Regions from separate parts of the Lysinibacillus sp. Y5S-8 genome, predicted to be linked through region 2. Evidence: a T-box and tRNA genes for the amino acid it is inferred to sense, from the RefSeq annotation. Region 2 holds a T-box; the other regions hold tRNA genes.
The links. A T-box is a leader RNA that pairs with one kind of tRNA and senses whether it is charged. The one in region 2 lies ahead of V6670_RS16020 (valine--tRNA ligase), so its partner is inferred to be a tRNA-Val.
Positions count from the first base shown of each region.

Region 1: it has a tRNA-Val gene. The T-box ahead of V6670_RS16020 (valine--tRNA ligase) is inferred to sense a tRNA for this amino acid. The anticodon was not compared.
Region 3: it has a tRNA-Val gene. The T-box ahead of V6670_RS16020 (valine--tRNA ligase) is inferred to sense a tRNA for this amino acid. The anticodon was not compared.

Region 1 is NZ_CP145889.1:3,630,814-3,634,035, forward strand. Features, by position in the region: tRNA gene V6670_RS17685 (tRNA-Asp) at 21-96, opposite strand; tRNA gene V6670_RS17690 (tRNA-Met) at 100-174, opposite strand; tRNA gene V6670_RS17695 (tRNA-Ser) at 228-320, opposite strand; tRNA gene V6670_RS17700 (tRNA-Ile) at 336-412, opposite strand; tRNA gene V6670_RS17705 (tRNA-Met) at 420-493, opposite strand; tRNA gene V6670_RS17710 (tRNA-Ala) at 521-596, opposite strand; tRNA gene V6670_RS17715 (tRNA-Pro) at 613-689, opposite strand; tRNA gene V6670_RS17720 (tRNA-Arg) at 698-774, opposite strand; tRNA gene V6670_RS17725 (tRNA-Leu) at 783-871, opposite strand; tRNA gene V6670_RS17730 (tRNA-Gly) at 877-951, opposite strand; tRNA gene V6670_RS17735 (tRNA-Leu) at 987-1,071, opposite strand; tRNA gene V6670_RS17740 (tRNA-Lys) at 1,088-1,163, opposite strand; tRNA gene V6670_RS17745 (tRNA-Thr) at 1,171-1,246, opposite strand; tRNA gene V6670_RS17750 (tRNA-Val) at 1,250-1,325, opposite strand; rRNA gene rrf (5S ribosomal RNA) at 1,336-1,451, opposite strand; rRNA gene V6670_RS17760 (23S ribosomal RNA) at 1,620-3,222, opposite strand, start outside.
Region 2 is NZ_CP145889.1:3,291,403-3,294,624, forward strand. Features, by position in the region: gene V6670_RS16020 (valine--tRNA ligase) at 1-1,882, opposite strand, end outside; T-box leader at 1,964-2,222, opposite strand; gene V6670_RS16025 (valyl-tRNA synthetase) at 2,495-3,169, opposite strand.
Region 3 is NZ_CP145889.1:255,672-258,893, reverse strand. Features, by position in the region: tRNA gene V6670_RS01250 (tRNA-Glu) at 186-257, opposite strand; tRNA gene V6670_RS01245 (tRNA-Asn) at 259-335, opposite strand; tRNA gene V6670_RS01240 (tRNA-Ile) at 343-416, opposite strand; tRNA gene V6670_RS01235 (tRNA-Gly) at 421-494, opposite strand; tRNA gene V6670_RS01230 (tRNA-Phe) at 501-576, opposite strand; tRNA gene V6670_RS01225 (tRNA-Ser) at 581-673, opposite strand; tRNA gene V6670_RS01220 (tRNA-Ala) at 687-762, opposite strand; tRNA gene V6670_RS01215 (tRNA-Pro) at 778-854, opposite strand; tRNA gene V6670_RS01210 (tRNA-Arg) at 870-946, opposite strand; tRNA gene V6670_RS01205 (tRNA-Lys) at 965-1,037, opposite strand; tRNA gene V6670_RS01200 (tRNA-Gln) at 1,052-1,126, opposite strand; tRNA gene V6670_RS01195 (tRNA-His) at 1,136-1,211, opposite strand; tRNA gene V6670_RS01190 (tRNA-Trp) at 1,259-1,332, opposite strand; tRNA gene V6670_RS01185 (tRNA-Tyr) at 1,337-1,420, opposite strand; tRNA gene V6670_RS01180 (tRNA-Thr) at 1,428-1,503, opposite strand; tRNA gene V6670_RS01175 (tRNA-Asp) at 1,513-1,588, opposite strand; tRNA gene V6670_RS01170 (tRNA-Met) at 1,592-1,666, opposite strand; tRNA gene V6670_RS01165 (tRNA-Val) at 1,693-1,768, opposite strand; rRNA gene rrf (5S ribosomal RNA) at 1,780-1,895, opposite strand; rRNA gene V6670_RS01155 (23S ribosomal RNA) at 1,962-3,222, opposite strand, start outside.

The DNA.
Region 1 (3,222 bases), 340 kb from region 2:
ATATCTTCTTATGAAAATAATGGCGGTCCCGACCGGGATCGAACCGGCGATCTCCTGCGTGACAGGCAGGCATGTTAACCGCTACACCACGGGACCATTTGGTTGCGGGGGCCGGATTTGAACCAACGACCTTCGGGTTATGAGCCCGACGAGCTACCACTGCTCCACCCCGCGATAATTTTATACTGTTTCGAGTTTTTAAAGCACCATTTATAAAGATTTAAAACTGGAGGAGGTAGAGGGATTCGAACCCCCGCGCGGTGTTACCCGCCTGTCGGTTTTCAAGACCGATCCCTTCAGCCAGACTTGGGTATACCTCCGTTGCATTATATAAATGGTGGACCTTGCAGGACTCGAACCTGCGACCGGACGGTTATGAGCCGTCTGCTCTAACCAACTGAGCTAAAGGTCCTTTAAGATGGCGGCAGAGGGGATCGAACCCCCGACCTTACGGGTATGAACCGTACGCTCTAGCCAGCTGAGCTACGCCGCCAGGATCTTTATACTGGTTAATTTATTATGGTGGAGCCTAGCGGGATCGAACCGCTGACCTCCTGCGTGCAAGGCAGGCGCTCTCCCAGCTGAGCTAAGGCCCCATAATTTCTTTGGAAATGGTCGGGAAGACAGGATTCGAACCTGCGACCCCTTGGTCCCAAACCAAGTGCTCTACCAAGCTGAGCTACTTCCCGTTCTTTTTTGGCGCGCCCGACAGGAGTCGAACCCATAACCTTCTGATCCGTAGTCAGACGCTCTATCCAATTGAGCTACGGGCGCATTAAAAATGGTGCCGAGGACCGGAATCGAACCGGTACGGTAGTCACCTACCGCAGGATTTTAAGTCCTGTGCGTCTGCCAGTTCCGCCACCCCGGCACATTTGGAGCGGAAGACGAGGTTCGAACTCGCGACCCCCACCTTGGCAAGGTGGTGTTCTACCACTGAACTACTTCCGCATGTGCATAAGTTTTTTTATCTGGCAATGAAATAATGGTGCGGGTGAAGGGAGTCGAACCCCCACGCCTTGCGGCGCTAGATCCTAAGTCTAGTGCGTCTGCCAATTCCGCCACACCCGCTTATTATTATTAAAAATGGTGAGCCATGAAGGACTCGAACCTTCGACCCTCTGATTAAAAGTCAGATGCTCTACCAACTGAGCTAATGGCTCTAAAAAATGGTGCCGGCTATAGGAATCGAACCCACGACCTACTGATTACAAGTCAGTTGCTCTACCTGCTGAGCTAAACCGGCATATGGTGGAGGATGACGGGCTCGAACCGCCGACCCTCTGCTTGTAAGGCAGATGCTCTCCCAGCTGAGCTAATCCTCCTGGGTACTATGCCTAGCGACGTCCTACTCTCACAGGGGGAAGCCCCCAACTACCATCGGCGCTAAAGAGCTTAACTTCCGTGTTCGGTATGGGAACGGGTGTGACCTCTTTGCCATCATCACTAGACTTGCACATGGATGTGCTGGCTTCTGCGTTGCAACATGGATGTTGCGTTCTTAGCAGAAGTTCCTTTAATATCAGCTTCAAATAAATAGTGTCGTGAAGCTCTTTTTTTATTGAAAGTTTTGTTCTTTCAAAACTGGATAAACGGTTCATTGAATGGTTCAAACATTTTTGGTTAAGTCCTCGATCGATTAGTATTCGTCAGCTCCATGTGTCACCACACTTCCACCTCGAACCTATCTACCTCATCGTCTTTGAGGGATCTTACTTACTTGCGTAATGGGAAATCTCATCTTGAGGGGGGCTTCATGCTTAGATGCTTTCAGCACTTATCCCGTCCACACATAGCTACCCAGCGATGCCTTTGGCAAGACAACTGGTACACCAGCGGTGTGTCCATCCCGGTCCTCTCGTACTAAGGACAGCTCCTCTCAAATTTCCTACGCCCACGACGGATAGGGACCGAACTGTCTCACGACGTTCTGAACCCAGCTCGCGTACCGCTTTAATGGGCGAACAGCCCAACCCTTGGGACCGACTACAGCCCCAGGATGCGATGAGCCGACATCGAGGTGCCAAACCTCCCCGTCGATGTGGACTCTTGGGGGAGATAAGCCTGTTATCCCCGGGGTAGCTTTTATCCGTTGAGCGATGGCCCTTCCATGCGGAACCACCGGATCACTAAGCCCGTCTTTCGACCCTGCTCGACTTGTAGGTCTCGCAGTCAAGCTCCCTTGTGCCTTTACACTCTACGAATGATTTCCAACCATTCTGAGGGAACCTTTGGGCGCCTCCGTTACCTTTTAGGAGGCGACCGCCCCAGTCAAACTGTCCGCCTGACACTGTCTCCTGCCCCGCTAAGGGGCATGGGTTAGAATTTCAATACAACCAGGGTAGTATCCCACCGACGCCTCCTTCGAAGCTGGCGCTCCGAGATCTCTGGCTCCTACCTATCCTGTACAAGTTGTACCAAAATTCAATATCAGGCTACAGTAAAGCTCCACGGGGTCTTTCCGTCCTGTCGCGGGTAACCTGCATCTTCACAGGTACTATAATTTCACCGAGTCTCTCGTTGAGACAGTGCCCAGATCGTTACGCCTTTCGTGCGGGTCGGAACTTACCCGACAAGGAATTTCGCTACCTTAGGACCGTTATAGTTACGGCCGCCGTTTACTGGGGCTTCAATTCGCAGCTTCGCTTGCGCTAACCACTCCTCTTAACCTTCCAGCACCGGGCAGGCGTCAGCCCCTATACGTCACCTTACGGTTTTGCAGAGACCTGTGTTTTTGCTAAACAGTCGCCTGGGCCTATTCACTGCGGCTCTCATGCGCTTGCACGCTCAAGAGCACCCCTTCTCCCGAAGTTACGGGGTCATTTTGCCGAGTTCCTTAACGAGAGTTCTCTCGCACACCTTAGGATTCTCTCCTCGACTACCTGTGTCGGTTTGCGGTACGGGCACCTCTCACCTGATAGAGGCTTTTCTTGGCAGTGTGAAATCAGGAACTTCGTCCATACGGACTCGCCATCACAGCTCAACGTTACAGTGTGCGGATTTGCCTACACACACGCCTTACTGCTTGGACGCGCATAACCAACAGCGCGCTTACCCTATCCTACTGCGTCCCCCCATTTCTCAAACGGTGAGGAGGTGGTACAGGAATATCAACCTGTTGTCCATCGCCTACGCCTATCGGCCTCGGCTTAGGTCCCGACTAACCCTGAGCGGACGAGCCTTCCTCAGGAAACCTTAGTCATACGGTGGACGGGATTCTCA
Region 2 (3,222 bases):
GTTCTGCAAGAGAAGTTACACGTTCAATCGTTTCATTTAAGCGTGTTAAGATCCATTTGTCAGCAACGGATTTTTCACCTGTTAAGTCGATTTCATCATAGGTCATACCGTCCATATTCATAAGTGCGAAACGTGATGCATTCCAAATCTTATTGGCAAAATTCCATACTGCCTCTACTTTTTCAGTTGTATAGCGTAAATCTTGACCAGGTGATGAACCAGTCGCTAGGAAATAGCGTAAAGAGTCTGCACCGTATTGCTCAATAACATCCATTGGATCTACACCATTACCAAGTGATTTACTCATTTTACGACCTTCGCCATCACGTACTAAACCGTGAATTAACACATCTTTGAATGGGCGTTGACCTGTAAATTCAAGACCTTGGAAAATCATGCGAGATACCCAGAAGAAAATAATATCATATCCCGTTACTAATGTGCTGGTTGGGTAATAACGTTTATATTCTTCATTTGCCTCATCTGGCCAGCCCATTGTAGAAAACGGCCATAGCGCAGAAGAGAACCAAGTATCGAGTACATCTTCATCTTGTGTCCAATTTTTGGAATCAGCTGGAGCTTCTTTTCCTACGTAAACTTCGCCTGTTTCATTATGATACCAAGCTGGGATTTGATGGCCCCACCATAATTGACGAGAAATACACCAATCACGGATATTCTCCATCCAACGAGAATATGTGTTTTCAAAACGAGCTGGGACAAAGTTTACTTTCCCTTCTTCGTCTTTTTGAAGCTCGAGGGAAGTGTCAGCAAGTGGTTGCATTTTAACGAACCATTGTGCTGAAAGGTATGGCTCAACAACAGCACCAGAACGTTCAGAGTGACCTACTGAATGCATATGCTCTTCAATACGAATCAGCACGCCTGCTTCTTGTAAATCAGCAACAATTTGCTTACGGCATTCAAAACGATCCATCCCTTTATATTTGCCGGCAAGATCATTCATTGTACCGTCTTCATTCATCACAAGAATGCGCTCTAGGTTGTGACGATTTCCAACTTCAAAGTCGTTCGGATCATGTGCTGGTGTCATTTTTACAACTCCAGTACCAAATTCCTTATCAACATAGTCATCAGCTACAATCGGAATTTCACGACCTACAATCGGTAAAATAACTGTTTTACCAATTAAATGCTGATAGCGCTCATCGTTCGGGTGAACAGCTACCCCAGAGTCACCGAGCATTGTTTCAGGACGTGTTGTAGCAACTTCTACATATCCTGAACCATCCGCTAAAGGATATTTCATATGATAGAATGCACCTTGCACATCCTGATAAATTACCTCAATATCAGATAGTGCTGTTTTCGCTGCTGGATCCCAGTTGATAATACGTTCGCCACGGTAAATTAAACCTTTTTCATATAACTCAATAAAAACTGTTTTAACTGCATCTGAAAGACCTTTATCTAGTGTGAAACGTTCACGTGTGTAGTCTAAACCAAGGCCAAGCTTTGCCCATTGATCACGAATATGTCCAGCATATTCTTCTTTCCATTCCCATGTTTTTTCAAGGAATTTTTCACGGCCTAAATCATAACGTGTAATATTATCCTCACGCAGTTTTGCTTCTACTTTTGCTTGTGTTGCGATCCCTGCATGGTCCATACCTGGTAACCAAAGGGCATCATAGCCTTGCATGCGTTTCATACGAGTAAGGATATCTTGTAATGTTGTATCCCAAGCATGCCCAAGATGTAATTTACCTGTTACGTTCGGTGGTGGAATAACGATGGAATAAGGCTTTTTCCCACTTTCAGGCTGTGCCTCGAAAAATTTCCCTTGTAACCACCATTCATAGCGACCGGCTTCAATGGACTGTGGGTCATATTTAGTTGGCATTGAAATGTTTTCTGTCATCTTGACTCCTCCTATTGTTTGAAGACTATTGGTAAAGAAATGCTGTTCATTTTTTTACCCAATAAAAAAACTCCTCTCGTCTAAAAGGACGAAGGAGTTTTAATTCGCGGTACCACCTTTAATTCCAGCAGCGGTTAAGATCAATGCTAAATGACACATTTTCTCAGCCTTCCCTACTGGCTCTTAATTCGGTAACGGTGTTTAACCGGCTTTAACTACTGTTAGTTCACTAAAGCTGCTCAAGGGCTACCTTCAACTAAGTACAAATAGAAACTTCTCAGCTACCGTTTCCTCTCTGAAAATGTAGACATAATTTACTCTTCCCTATCATAGCATCTGTATTTGATTTTCCTTATTGTACCGCAGAATCGTGTCATTTTTCAAGTGATTTAGTCATCTTTTAGTAAGAGTAAAGTAAATAGAAAAGGAAGTGACAATTCAATGCGTCGACGCAAGTATAACCCTTGGCTTTTACCCCCTTGGCTACGACAAGTTCGTTTTTATTGTAGAACCATTATTGTGCCAATTTGTGCTTTTCAGTTTATCCGTGTCATTATTGTGCCAACATCAGGCGATTTAGTCTTCTTATTGCTCCTACTACTTCTCTGCTATTTACTTTTGAAAGACATCATTTGAAACACGGACTTTAAGCGGTGTATACTCTTCTGTTAGGTCCCAAATCATGGAAGGCACTTCATGCCAAGTGCTGGATTCACGTACAACAATATGGCTTGAGGATTCTCTCATTGCTATCTTTTGGTCAACTGTTGTAGAGGTCTCTTGGCGTGAAGCTGCTGCTACTGCGGTAGGTTGTTTCACTTGAACACTTTCCTCGATTACAGCCATTTTTTCTTCTTGATCGAAAGCATGAGCCATTAGGTGTGGATTGTCTAAAGTATCATTTTCAACAACGGGTTCATATTCGTTAAAAATACTTGTAACTGTCCACTCAAGCTGACACATCTGATTCGACAGACTAGGGCGAATATCTTTGACCATTAAATCTTTGACATCTGATTCTTTTGGTAAATCCACATGTAAAGGTACAGCATACTCAAAATAACCAGTATCTCCTTGGACATCAAGGGCATCAATTGTAATTAAATTATCATCACCTGTAAATGCTTGCATATCTTGAAAATCAAAACGAACATGTGCAGTAATATGGTAGATGCCCATTAATCGAAGTGAATCCTCTAACTGCATGGCTTGCCACTGTGGTTTAATTTGTACAGCAGCTAATTCTGTTGGACAACCATATCCAGGAAAACAAAATGTTTCTCGCATATTCCAAGTTTTTTGTTCGATAATAATCCCTCCCTTTGCATCATATGACGATT
Region 3 (3,222 bases), 1.6 Mb from region 2:
AAATATTGTGAATGAAGAAGGAAAAGTAGTGGGAAACATCTTATTAGAAAGGAGAAACAAAATATTAGTCATGTAAAAAAGCTACTGAACCATTGATAGCGGATTCGTAGCTTTCACTCTTTACTACTATGTCATTTATTGATAAAAGAAAAAGCATGTAACACATATTTGTGCTACATGCTTGATGACCCGTACGGGATTCGAACCCGTGTTACCGCCGTGAAAGGGCGGTGTCTTAACCACTTGACCAACGGGCCGTGGCTCCGAAGGCAGGACTCGAACCTGCGACAACCTGATTAACAGTCAGGTGCTACTACCAACTGAGCTACTTCGGAATAATGATGGGCCTAAATGGACTCGAACCATCGACCTCACGCTTATCAGGCGTGCGCTCTAACCAGCTGAGCTATAGGCCCATTTTGGAGCGGGTGATGAGAATCGAACTCACGACATCAGCTTGGAAGGCTGAGGTTTTACCATTAAACTACACCCGCAAATAATGGTGGGTCAGGACGGAATCGAACCGCCGACACTTAGAGCTTCAATCTAATGCTCTACCAACTGAGCTACTGACCCAAAATGGAGGAGGTAGAGGGATTCGAACCCCCGCGCGGTGTTACCCGCCTGTCGGTTTTCAAGACCGATCCCTTCAGCCAGACTTGGGTATACCTCCAAAAATATTGAACTGGTGGAGCCTAGCGGGATCGAACCGCTGACCTCCTGCGTGCAAGGCAGGCGCTCTCCCAGCTGAGCTAAGGCCCCATTTAACATAAAAAATGGTCGGAATGACAGGATTCGAACCTACGACCCCTTGGTCCCAAACCAAGTGCTCTACCAAGCTGAGCTACATTCCGAAAACATAAATTTATTGGCGCGCCCGACAGGAGTCGAACCCATAACCTTCTGATCCGTAGTCAGACGCTCTATCCAATTGAGCTACGGGCGCAATATTCATTAAAAACGATGAGCCATGAAGGACTCGAACCTTCGACCCTCTGATTAAAAGTCAGATGCTCTACCAACTGAGCTAATGGCTCGTAAAAAAGAAAAATGGCTGGGGTACTAGGATTCGAACCTAGGCATGACGGAATCAAAATCCGTTGCCTTACCGCTTGGCTATACCCCAATTTGAAAATGGGGCGACTGATGGGAATCGAACCCACGAATGTCGGAACCACAATCCGATGCGTTAACCACTTCGCCACAATCGCCACTATATAAATTATAACAGCTGTATATGAACGAGTACCTCAATACCTGGCAGGGGCAGTAGGAATCGAACCCACACCAAAGGTTTTGGAGACCTCTATTCTACCGTTGAACTATGCCCCTAAAATGGTGGAGGGGGACGGATTCGAACCGCCGAACCCTAAGGAGCGGATTTACAGTCCGCCGCGTTTAGCCACTTCGCTACCCCTCCAAGGGAATGGTGCCGGCGATAGGAGTCGAACCCACGACCTACTGATTACAAGTCAGTTGCTCTACCAACTGAGCTACACCGGCAAAAAAAAATGGCGGTCCCGACCGGGATCGAACCGGCGATCTCCTGCGTGACAGGCAGGCATGTTAACCGCTACACCACGGGACCATTTGGTTGCGGGGGCTGGATTTGAACCAACGACCTTCGGGTTATGAGCCCGACGAGCTACCACTGCTCCACCCCGCGATAATACTATACTGTTGTATAAATAATGGTGGAGGATGACGGGCTCGAACCGCCGACCCTCTGCTTGTAAGGCAGATGCTCTCCCAGCTGAGCTAATCCTCCACGAAAAATAAGCGAAGCGATGTCCTACTCTCACAGGGGGAAGCCCCCAACTACCATCGGCGCTAAAGAGCTTAACTTCCGTGTTCGGTATGGGAACGGGTGTGGCCTCTTTGCCATCATCACTTCACTTATTCAGTTGAAAGAGTTGTTCTTTCAAAACTGGATAAACGTGCATTGAATGTTTCAAACGTTTTTGGTTAAGTCCTCGATCGATTAGTATTCGTCAGCTCCATGTGTCACCACACTTCCACCTCGAACCTATCTACCTCATCGTCTTTGAGGGATCTTACTTACTTGCGTAATGGGAAATCTCATCTTGAGGGGGGCTTCATGCTTAGATGCTTTCAGCACTTATCCCGTCCACACATAGCTACCCAGCGATGCCTTTGGCAAGACAACTGGTACACCAGCGGTGTGTCCATCCCGGTCCTCTCGTACTAAGGACAGCTCCTCTCAAATTTCCTACGCCCACGACGGATAGGGACCGAACTGTCTCACGACGTTCTGAACCCAGCTCGCGTACCGCTTTAATGGGCGAACAGCCCAACCCTTGGGACCGACTACAGCCCCAGGATGCGATGAGCCGACATCGAGGTGCCAAACCTCCCCGTCGATGTGGACTCTTGGGGGAGATAAGCCTGTTATCCCCGGGGTAGCTTTTATCCGTTGAGCGATGGCCCTTCCATGCGGAACCACCGGATCACTAAGCCCGTCTTTCGACCCTGCTCGACTTGTAGGTCTCGCAGTCAAGCTCCCTTGTGCCTTTACACTCTACGAATGATTTCCAACCATTCTGAGGGAACCTTTGGGCGCCTCCGTTACCTTTTAGGAGGCGACCGCCCCAGTCAAACTGTCCGCCTGACACTGTCTCCTGCCCCGCTAAGGGGCATGGGTTAGAATTTCAATACAACCAGGGTAGTATCCCACCGACGCCTCCTTCGAAGCTGGCGCTCCGAGATCTCTGGCTCCTACCTATCCTGTACAAGTTGTACCAAAATTCAATATCAGGCTACAGTAAAGCTCCACGGGGTCTTTCCGTCCTGTCGCGGGTAACCTGCATCTTCACAGGTACTATAATTTCACCGAGTCTCTCGTTGAGACAGTGCCCAGATCGTTACGCCTTTCGTGCGGGTCGGAACTTACCCGACAAGGAATTTCGCTACCTTAGGACCGTTATAGTTACGGCCGCCGTTTACTGGGGCTTCAATTCGCAGCTTCGCTTGCGCTAACCACTCCTCTTAACCTTCCAGCACCGGGCAGGCGTCAGCCCCTATACGTCACCTTACGGTTTTGCAGAGACCTGTGTTTTTGCTAAACAGTCGCCTGGGCCTATTCACTGCGGCTCTCATGCGCTTGCACGCTCAAGAGCACCCCTTCTCCCGAAGTTACGGGGTCATTTTGCCGAGTTCCTTAACGAGAGTTCTCTCGCACACCTTAGGATTCTCTCCTCGACT